DNA from 2 places in the Micromonospora sp. C51 genome. Region 1 is predicted to be linked to the other one. Evidence: riboswitches for the same ligand, from Rfam matches in the RefSeq annotation. Region 1 holds a riboswitch; the other holds the start of a gene.

Region 1 (5,224 bases):
CCCGAGCCGCCGCCGCGAACGCCGCCGCGACCAGTCCCGCGGTGGCCAATCGACCCCGCAGGTAATCCGCCAGGGTGTCCAGGTCGGTCACCCGGCCAGCGGCGACGGCCGCCTCCAATCCGGCCGAGTGCGCGTGCGCACCGGCCGGGAACCGCCCGTCGGCCAGGAGCAGCAGCATCGTCGCAGTGGTCATCAGAACAGGAAGTACCGCTGGGCCATGGGCAGTTCGGCCACCGGATCCGGCTCCACCACCACACCGTCGATGCGGACCGTGAAGGTGTCCGGATCGACCTCGATGCGCGGCAGGGCGTCGTTCTCCGGCAGGTCCGCCTTGCCGCGCGACCGTACGTCCGCCACCGGCACCACCCGACGCCGCACGTCCAACCGCAGCCCGGCCTCCAGCGCCGCGGGCGCGACGAACGCCAGGCTGGTGGCGGCGGCCGCGCCACCGTACGCGCCGAACATCGGTCGGGGCAGCATCGGCTGCGGCGTGGGGATCGAGGCGTTCGCGTCACCCATCTGCGCGTACGCGATCATGCCGCCCTTGATGACCAGGTGCGGTCGTACGCCGAAGAACGCCGGCTCCCACAGCACCAGGTCGGCGAGCTTGCCCGGCTCCACCGACCCGATCTCGTGGTCGAGACCGTTGGCCATGGCCGCGCAGATGGTGTACTTCGCGACGTACCGGCGGGCCCGGTGGTTGTCGGCGGCCCCGTCGCCGGGCAGGGCGCCCACCCGGGCCTTCATCACGTGCGCGCTCTGCCAGGTCCGCAGCACGACCTCCCCGATGCGGCCCATCGCCTGCGAGTCGGAGCCGATGATGGAGATCGCCCCGAGGTCGTGCAGCAGGTCCTCGGCGGCCATCGTGGACGGCCGGATGCGGCTCTCGGCGAACGCCAGGTCCTCCGGCACCGACGGGTTGAGATGGTGGCAGACCATCAGCATGTCGAGGTGCTCGGCAAGGGTGTTGCGGGTGTACGGGCGGGTCGGGTTGGTCGACGACGGCAGCACGTTCGGCTCACCGGCGACGGTGATGATGTCCGGCGCGTGCCCGCCACCGGCCCCCTCGGTGTGGTACGAGTGGATCGCCCGTCCGCCGATGGCGCGCAGCGTGTCGGCGACGAACCCGGCCTCGTTCAGGGTGTCGGTGTGGATGGAGACCTGCACGCCGGAGGCGTCCGCGACCCGCAGGCAGGCGTCGATTGCCGCCGGGGTGGTGCCCCAGTCCTCGTGCAGCTTGAACCCGCCGGCCCCGGCCCGCAACTGCTCCCACAGCGCCTCCTCCGAGACGGTGTTGCCCTTGCCGAGCAGCAGCACGTTGACCGGGAACGTGTCGAGTGCCTCGTGCATCCGGGCGAGGTGCCAGGCGTTCGGGGTGACGGTGGTGGCCCGGGTGCCCTCGGCCGGTCCGCTGCCGCCGCCGACCAGGGTGGTGACCCCGCTGGCGAGGGCCTCGGCGACAAGTTGCGGGCAGATGAAGTGCACGTGGGTGTCGACCGCCCCGGCGGTGAGGATCCGACCGTTGCCGGCGATCACCTCGGTGGCCGGGCCGATGACCAGATCCGGATGGACACCGTCCATGGTGTCCGGGTTGCCGGCCCGCCCCAGCGCGACGATCCGCCCGTCGCGCAGCCCGACGTCGGCTTTGATCACCCCCCAGTGGTCGAGGACGACCGCGCCGGTGATCACGGTGTCCAGGGCGCCCTCGGCGCGGGTGGCCCGGGACTGACCCATCGACTCGCGGATCACCTTGCCGCCGCCGAAGACCGCCTCGTCACCGCCGGCACAGTGGTCGTACTCGATCTCGATCAGCAGGTTCGTGTCGGCCAGCCGGATCCGGTCTCCGGTGGTTGGCCCGTACAGGGCCACGTAGCGGTCCCGATCCACGACGCTCACGCCTTACCTCCCTCGTCCAGCGCTCCGGCGCACTCGCCGCGCAGGCCCGGCACGATCCGCGCGCCACCCAGCGGCACCAGGTCCACCCGGCGGCTGACCCCCGGCTCGAACCGCACCGAGGTGCCGGCCGGTACGGCGAGCCGCTGCCCCCAGGCTGCGTCCCGGTCGAAGTCCAGCGCCGGGTTGGCCTCGGCGAAGTGGTAGTGCGATCCGACCTGCACCGGCCGGTCACCGGTGTTGACCACCAGCAGCGTGGTCACCGGCCGGCCGACGTTGATCTCGACAGGCCCGGCCGCCGGCAGGATCTCCCCGGGGATCACGGGATCGGGTGGTGCACCGTCACCAACTTGGTGCCGTCCGGGAACGTCGCCTCCACCTGCACCTCCCTCAGCAGCTCGGGGATGCCGTCCTGCACGTCGTCGCGGCCGAGCACGGTGCGACCGGCGGCCATCAGGTCGACGACGGACTCACCGTCGCGTGCCCCTTCGAGCAGGAAGGCGGTGATCACCGCGACGGCTTCCGGATAGTTGAGACGCAGGCCGCGCTCGCGGCGACGTCGGGCGACGTCGGCCGCCACGTGGACGAGCAGGCGGTCCTGCTCGTGAGGGGTGAGATACACGGGTGCTCCCGGTGGATGTCCGCGCTCCCGACGCCGCCGGCCCGGCGCCTCGACGCGCCGGCCACGGTTCGGGGTTCGCCCGCCGGACCGACCCACCACGCGCGTCGGGCCCGGGAGTTCCACCCTCCCGGCCCACGTGGTGGACCACCGGCGGTGTCATCGGATGCGGACCGCACCGCCCACCGCTGAGCAGACCGTAAGGGATCACGCGCTTCCCCGGCAACACCCCCGACGGGCGTACGCCCCCACCCAGCCCGCGTTGATCATGAGGTTGGCGGCAGCTGCGGAGATCGAACATGCCGCCAACCTCATGATCAACCTGGTTCGGGGGCGGGGGGCGGGGTGAGGGTGGTCATATGGGGTGGACGTTGGGCGGGCGGCGGTTGCTAGCCTGGGCGGCAGGTCATGAGTGCCAGCGCCAAGCCCCGGCTCGCTGGCCGGCAACCCTCCTCCGCGCAGGGGTGCCCCGGGTGAGGACCAGGCATCGGAGCGTTCTCCGGTGCAAGCGTGGCCTGGGTGCCCAGGTCATCACGACCTTGAGGAGCGCCATGTCGTACCCCAGTCGACCCGCCGTGGCCCGCCCGGGCCTGACCCGACGCCGCCACGTCGACATGATGCGGGTATGCAGCGCCGCGTGTAGCTGACCGCGTCGCCGCCGGTCACCGACGCTTCGGCTGACCGGGGCCCGTTTCCACTCTGTCATCGATCCCATCCCAGCGGTCCGCCCTGCGGCGGACCGTCGGTGTGGCACGTCCGTGCCCGCCGCCGCTCGACCAGGAGACACCTGTGCGATTCCTTTCCACCCTGACCCGCGCCGCCGCCGTCGGCGTCGCCGCGATCCTCGGTGCCGCGACCCTGACCGCCTGCGGCTCGGACTCCGCCGGCAGTACCGCTGACAACCCGTACGGCCTGCTCCAACCGGGGGTGCTGCGGGCCGGTACGCTCACCGACGCCCCACCGAACGTGTACCTGAAGGACGGCACGTTCACCGGCTTCGACAACGACCTGCTGGTCGCCGCCGCCGGCAAGCTCGGCCTGACTGTCGAGTTCGTGGGTACCGACTTCTCCGCCCTGCTCGCCCAGGTCGGCAACCGCAAGTTCGACGTCGGCAGCTCCTCGATCACCATCACCGAGGCACGTCAGAAGACCGTGGACTTCGGCAACGGGTACGACTTCGGCTACTTCGGGCTCGACGTGCCCGCCGGGTCGACGTTGCGCAGCTTCGACGAGTTGCCCGGCAAGCGGGTGGTGGTCGTGCAGGGCACCGTCCAGGACGACTACGCCACGAACAAGGAGCTGGACCCGGTCCGGGTGCCCGACTACAACGGCGCGATCAACCAGCTCAAGGCCGGTACCGCGGACGCGTGGATCGCCCCCGCCGAGATCGGTGAGAAGACCGCGGCGGACAGCGGCGGCAGGATCACGGTGGCGGCGAAGGAACTCAGCCCGGCACCGACGGCGTACGCCTTCGCCAAGGGCAACGACGCGCTGCGCGAGGCGCTGAACAAGGCGCTCGACGAGGTGATCGCCGACGGCACCTGGACCCGCCTTCAGGAGCAGTACTACCCGGGCCGGCCGATCCCGGCCGACTTCACCCCGGGCAGCGGAGACGTGTCGGCACCGGCCGCCTCCTGACGGTAGGACCACGAGCGAGCAGGGCGGAGGTTTGACCGTGGATCCGTTGCGCACCCTGTGGGAGACGTTCTTCGACGGCGAGTCGATGCGTGAGGCGTTACCCGAGATGCTCACCGTCGGGTTGCCGAACACGCTGATCCTGGCGGTCACCGCCGCCCTGCTCGGCTCGGCACTCGGCATCCTGCTGGCGGTGGCGGGCATCTCGCGTACCCGTTGGCTGCGGTGGCCGGCGCGGGTGTACACCGACGTGTTCCGGGGCCTGCCGGCGGCGGCGACGATCCTGCTGATCGGGGTCGGCCTGGCCCCGCTGGGCATGCAGGTGTGGGGGCCGAACCCGTACCCGTTGGGCATCCTGGCGCTGTCGCTTATCGCGTCGGCGTACCTCGGGGAGATCTTCCGCTCGGGCATCCAGTCGGTGGAGGCCACCCAGTTGGAGGCGGCCCGCGCGCTGGGCTTCTCCTGGCGCGAGGCGATGCGGAGGGTGATCATCCCGCAGGGCATCCGGCGGATCCTGCCGGCCTGGGTGAACCAGCTCATCGCCCTGATCAAGGACTCCAGCCTGGTCTACTTCCTCGGTCTGCTGGCCAGTCAGCGCGAGCTGTTCCGGATCGGTCAGGACTACGCGGCCAACACCGGCAACCAGTCGGCGCTGCTGCTGGCCGGGCTGTTCTACCTCGCGCTGACCGTGCCGCTGACCCACGCCGTCAACTGGATCGACAAGCGACTGCGACACGGCCGGCCGGCGGCCGGGCCGACCGACGACCCCGACGACCTGGACCTGGCGCTGCCCGGCGCCGCCGGAGGCAACCAACGATGAACACCTCGGTCAGCCTGAGCCTGCGCGACGTACACCTCGCCTTCGGGCGTCACCGGGTGCTGCGCGGGGTGGACCTGGACGTGGCGCGCGGCGGCACCGCCTGCGTCATCGGCCCGTCCGGGTCGGGCAAGTCCACCCTGCTGCGTACCGTCAACCGGCTCCTCGAACCGGACAGTGGCGACGTGCTGCTCGACGGGCGCAGCGTGCTGCGCGACGACCCGGACGCCCTGCGGCAGCGGATCGGCATGGTGTTCCAG
Region 2 (5,224 bases), on a different contig from region 1:
TCGGCGCGATCCGGTCCTTCCTGCCGACCCACTACAGCACCGCGTGGTTGGGACTGCTCTCCACGCCCGTACAGACCGACGACATCGTGCGGGGCACGGTCTCGGCGATCTGCTACGCGACCGTGTTCTGGGGCCTGGCGTTCTGGCGCTTCACCCGCAAGGACATCACCAGCTGAGCACGCTGTCCGTGCCCGCTCGGCCCGTGCTCCGTTTGGTCAGAGCAGCGGGACCGGTGTGGTGGGCGGCGGGTTGGGCGCCGCCCGCGTCGGCTCCGGCGTGCTCGGCTCGCGTTTCTGCCAGGCGCTGACCCCGAGCCGGTCGGTGTTGCCCAGGTCGATCCGGCCCTGTATGACGACCTCTTGTGCGGGCCGGCCGCGCAGCGGGGCGACGTCGAGGTGTTCGGCGTTGGTCGCCACCACTGTCGGGTTGTCGACCAGGTTGCGCCAGAGCAGGGCGGTGCCGGCCGCCTCGCCGGGGGCCAGTACCAGGGGGCGGGGTGGGTCGTCGAAGCCGGACGTGATTCCTTTGGCGCCCCGGATCACCCGAACCGGGATGACGTCGCCGTCCGCGTCCCGCAGCCGCGGTTCCGGGTAGCCGCGCAGCCGGTAGGGGCGGTCGCCGCAGTTGACCAGTTCCAGGCCCATCGCCCGCAGCCCCATCGCGGCGCTGACGCCCCGGTAGGTGATCCGTACACCGGAGTCGGGGCAGCCGGACGTCGGGCCGTTGCTTCCCCCGGGATCGCCGTCCCGGGAGGGCGTGCCGCCGGAATCGGCGTCGTCGGACGGCGCGCTGCCGGATCCACGGGAAGCCAGGACCGGGCCGGACGGCGCACCCGCGATGTCGCCGGCCGGGGCGCAGCCGGCGAGCAGGCCGAACGCCGCGGCGATCGAGACCGAGACGGTGACGAGCCGACGCCCACCGGCGGCTGGGCTGCGGACCGTTGTGCGTGGCATCGGAGCATCGTCGCACCCGGCCACGGCGGCTTGTGCTCCCGCCACCCACGTAAGCAGACCACAAGATTTCCGCCGTAGGGCCACCCCCGAAAGTTCCGGCCGCTAGACTGCGTGTGGGAGCGTTCCCAACAAGAGAGATTGCATCGACAACTATCTATAGAGTCCGCATTCTGGTACCACCACCCCACTCGTAGGAGGTACCAATGCGCACTGACCGGTTCGGCGGGCCGGCTCTGTCCCTGTTCCGCATTGTCATCGGGTTGTTGTTTCTCATTCACGGCATGTCGTCCGTCTTCGGCGTCTTCGGCGGCAACCGTGGCACCGGCGAGGCGGTGCCGCTCGGCCAGTGGCCGGGCTGGTACGCCGCGATGATCCAGTTGGTCTGCGGCGCCCTCGTGCTCCTCGGTCTGTTCACTCGGCCCGCGGCGCTGCTGGCGTCGGGCTCCATGGCCTACGCGTATTTCGTGGTCCATCAGCCCGAGGCGCTGCTGCCGCTGCGGAACAACGGCGAACTGTCCGTCCTCTTCTGCTGGGCGTTCTTCCTGGTGGCGGTGCTCGGCCCGGGCACCTGGGCGGTGGACACGCTCTGGCGACGCGGGGCTGCGACGGTCGCCCTGGCCGAGGGCGAACGGCGGTCCGTGCCGGCCTGACGGCGATGCTCAGCGGCGCCGGGGGGCACGAACGGCGCCGCTGAGGTTTCGCTCACAGGCTGAGATTGACAGGCGACGGCCGCGTCCGGATTGCCTAGACTCGGCGACACAACTGCATACCTCATCCAGAGGGGCTGAGGGATACGGCCCGACGACGCCCCGGCAACCACCTCGCGCGCTCACCGTTGAGCGTCCGGCGGGGCAGGTGCCAATTCCGTCCCCGCCGCAGGGTGCGATGCGGGGAAAGATGAGAGGACTTCGACATGACGTCGACGCTCGCCCCGTCCGGCATCGACACCGCCGCCAGCCCCGCCCGTGCCCTGGTCTGCCGCGCTTGTTCGGCCCGCTACCCGCTCGCCGCCCAGCACGCCTGTTACGAGTGTTTCGGCCCGCTGGAGGTCGACTACGACCCGGCCGCGCTCGCCACCGTCACCCGCGAGCAGATCGAGGCCGGCCCGCGCAATCTCTGGCGGTACGCCGCCCTGCTGCCTGCCGGCCAGGACCCGGCCAACCGGGTCACCCTGGACCCGGGTTTCACCCCGTTGGTGGCCGCCGACCAGCTCGCCGCCGAGTTGGGCATCACCGCTCCGCTCTGGGTCAAGGACGACAGCGCCAATCCCACCCACTCCTTCAAGGACCGGGTGGTGTCGGTGGCGCTGACCGCCGCCCGCGCGCTTGGCTTCTCCCGGTTCGCCTGCGCCTCCACCGGCAACCTGGCCAACTCCGTAGCCGCGCACGCCGCCCGGGTGGGTGCGCCCTCCGTGGTCTTCATCCCCAGCGACCTGGAGCAGGGCAAGGTCGTCACGACCGCCGTCTACGGCGGTGATCTGGTCGCCATCGACGGGTCGTACGACGACGTGAACCGGCTCTGCGGCGAACTGGTCGAGACCGACGAGTTCGAGGACACCGCCTTCGTCAACGTCAACGTACGGCCGTACTACGCGGAGGGGTCCAAGACGCTCGGCTACGAGGTGGCCGAGCAACTTGGTTGGCGGATCCCCGCCCAGGTGGTCATCCCGATGGCCTCGGGCGAGCTGCTCACCAAGATTGACAAGGCGTTCAGCGAGCTGGTCGAGATCGGCCTGGTGGAGGCCCCGGCCGGCGGCTGGAAGGTCTTCGGGGCGCAGTCGGCCGGCTGCAACCCGATCGCCACCGCACTACACGCGGACACCGACTCCATCACTCCGGTCAAGCCGACCGGGATCGCCAAGTCACTGAACATCGGCGACCCGGCCGCCGGGCTGTACGCCCTGGAGGCGGTGCGCCGCACCGGTGGCTGGATGGACTACGCCGACGACGACGAGATCCGGGCGGGGGTACGCCTGCTGGCGCGTACCACCGGGGTCTTCGCGGAGACGGCTGGCGGGGTGACCGTGGCGGTGCTGCGCAAGCTTGTCGAATCGGGCCGACTGGACCCGACCGCCGAGACGGTGGTCTTCAACACCGGTGAAGGGCTGAAGACCCTCGACGCGGTCGCCGGTGAGGTCGGCCCCACCCACCGGATCAAGCCTTCGTTGCGGGCCGCTCGCGACGCGGGCCTGCTGAGCTGACGACGAACGGATGAGTAAGCGGCATTTCGCAGGGAGTGAGCGAAACACGCCGCCAGGGACTTGACGACCGCAAACGGACGGCGCAAGATGCTCCGTGCGGGAGGGCGCTTCGCCGTAGACTTTCAGTCTTTACGACCCAGCGCCGGAGGCGTTGTGCGATCGTCCCTCCCGACCAACGTCCGAGCGGGCCAGCGAAAATTCGCTGGCCCGCTCGTCTGTCGCTGGCGCAGGCTGCCGGCATGACCATCACCATCACCCCGGTCGGGGCCGCCGACGAGGCGGCCGTCGAGCAGGCGTATCAGGTCGGTGCCGCACAGGTGGCCGCCGACGAGCCGGACTTCCCGCCCCTCTGCCGGCAACGATTCACCGCCCTGCTACGCCATCCGATGCCGGGCTACGAAACCAGCATGCTGCTGGCGCGGATCGACGGTGAGCCGGCCGGTTTTCTCCGGCTGGACCTGCCGCAGTTGGACAACACCGAGAACGCCTCCGCTGAGCTGATCGTGCATCCGGCACAACGCCGCCGAGGCGTCGGCCGAGCGTTGGCCGAACATGGGCTCGGCCTGCTGCGCGAGCGCGGGCGTAAACGGGTGAGTGCGATGAGCCGCGCTGAGCTTGCCGGCGAGCCCGGCCGCCGGTCGCCGGGTAACGCGTTCGCTGTGGCCATGGGCGCGGTCGATGCCCTGACCGATGTGCGGCGACGCCTCGACACCGCCGACCTCGATCAGGCGAAGCTTGACGCGCTGCTGGCCGACGCCCGGGATCGCTCGACCGGCTACCAGGTGCTGTGCTGGCGCGGGTACACCCCCGACGACCTGGCCGCCGACGTGGCGTACCTCGACGGACGGCTGCTGGCCGACGCGCCGATGGGCGATCTGGCGTGGGAGCCGGAGCAGGTCGACGCCGATCGCCTGCGCGGCACCGAGCTGGCGCTGGATGCGCGGGGCCGGCGCCGTTACCACGTCGGCGTCCGCCACGAGGCATCCGGTCGGCTGGTCGCGTGGACGCTGCTGGACGTCGGTGCCTCCGCGGACTGGCACTCGTTCCAGCAGATCACCATCGTCGACCCGGAGCACCGGGGACACCGGCTGGGCCTGCTTGCCAAGATCGAAAACTTGCGGCACCTGCTCGCCCACGAGCCGGGCGTACGAGTGATCGACACCTTCAACGCGGCCAGCAACGACCACATGATCGCCATCAACGAGCAGCTCGGTTTCCGGGTGCAGGACCGGTGGAGCAACTGGCAGCTCAACGTCTGACCGGCGAAAACCGGTGGCGGTGGCCGGGCGGCGCCGGCACGCTCACCGCCATGGACATCGCCGTCATGCCGTACGACTCCGCCGACGAGGCAGCGCTCGACGAGGCGTACCGCGTTGTCGCGGCGGCGCAGGCGGTCGACCTGCCCGATCTGCCGGTGGGAGACCGGACCGAGTTCGGGCTCCTGGTCGCCCATCCGCCGCACGGCAACGTGATCCATCAGGCGTTGGCCCGGCGGGACGGCGAGGCGGCCGGCCACCTGCGGATGCGGCTGCCGCAACTGGAGAACACCGGCATCGCCACCGTCGAGCTGACTGTCGATCCGGCGCAGCGGCGGCGGGGAGTGGGCCGAGCGCTGCTGGCGTACGCCCGGAAGGTGGCCGCCGAGCACGGCCGGGAGCGGTTGATCGGTGAGACCCCCGGGCCGCTACCCGGCGGACCGGCGCGCGAGGCGCCCGGGGCGGCCTTCGCGGCGGCGGCCGGAGCGCAGGCCGCGCTGGCCGAGGTGCGGCGTCGACTGGACACCACGCGACTCGACCAGGCGACCCTGACCGCCCTGCACGATGCCGCCCGCGCCCGGGCCGCCGGCTACCGGACGGTGGCCTGGCGGGGTCCGGTGGCCGAGGAGTACGTGGTCGACGTCGCCCGGCTGGAGAGCCGGCTGCTCGTCGATGCGCCGATGGGCGATCTGGCGATCGAGGCGGAGCAGGTGGATGCCGCGCGGTTCCGGGAGATCGAGCGGATCCAGCGGCTGCGGGGGCGACGGCGCTACCACGTCGGCGCGGTGCACCAGGCGACCGGCCGGATGGTCGCC

The links. Region 1 has a riboswitch for S-adenosylmethionine ahead of KBX50_RS01420 (ABC transporter substrate-binding protein). Riboswitches for the same ligand answer to the same signal wherever they lie in the genome.
Region 2: linked by a shared signal. The riboswitch ahead of thrC (threonine synthase) and the one ahead of KBX50_RS01420 (ABC transporter substrate-binding protein) in region 1 are both predicted to bind S-adenosylmethionine.

The regions. Positions count from the first base shown of each region.
Region 1 covers NZ_JAGPXQ010000001.1:290,278-295,501, forward strand. The annotation lists gene KBX50_RS01400 (urease accessory protein UreF) at 1-193, opposite strand, end outside; gene KBX50_RS01405 (urease subunit alpha) at 193-1,896, opposite strand; gene KBX50_RS01410 (urease subunit beta) at 1,893-2,216, opposite strand; gene KBX50_RS01415 (urease subunit gamma) at 2,213-2,515, opposite strand; SAM riboswitch class IV at 2,917-3,029, shown strand; gene KBX50_RS01420 (ABC transporter substrate-binding protein) at 3,302-4,150, shown strand; gene KBX50_RS01425 (amino acid ABC transporter permease) at 4,188-4,967, shown strand; gene KBX50_RS01430 (amino acid ABC transporter ATP-binding protein) at 4,964-5,224, shown strand, end outside.
Region 2 covers NZ_JAGPXQ010000043.1:31,338-36,561, forward strand. The annotation lists gene KBX50_RS27655 (ABC transporter permease) at 1-176, shown strand, start outside; gene KBX50_RS27660 (DUF4232 domain-containing protein) at 216-953, opposite strand; gene KBX50_RS27665 (DoxX family protein) at 1,157-1,603, shown strand; SAM riboswitch class I at 1,722-1,857, shown strand; gene thrC (threonine synthase) at 1,867-3,153, shown strand; gene KBX50_RS27675 (GNAT family N-acetyltransferase) at 3,393-4,412, shown strand; gene KBX50_RS27680 (GNAT family N-acetyltransferase) at 4,463-5,224, shown strand, end outside.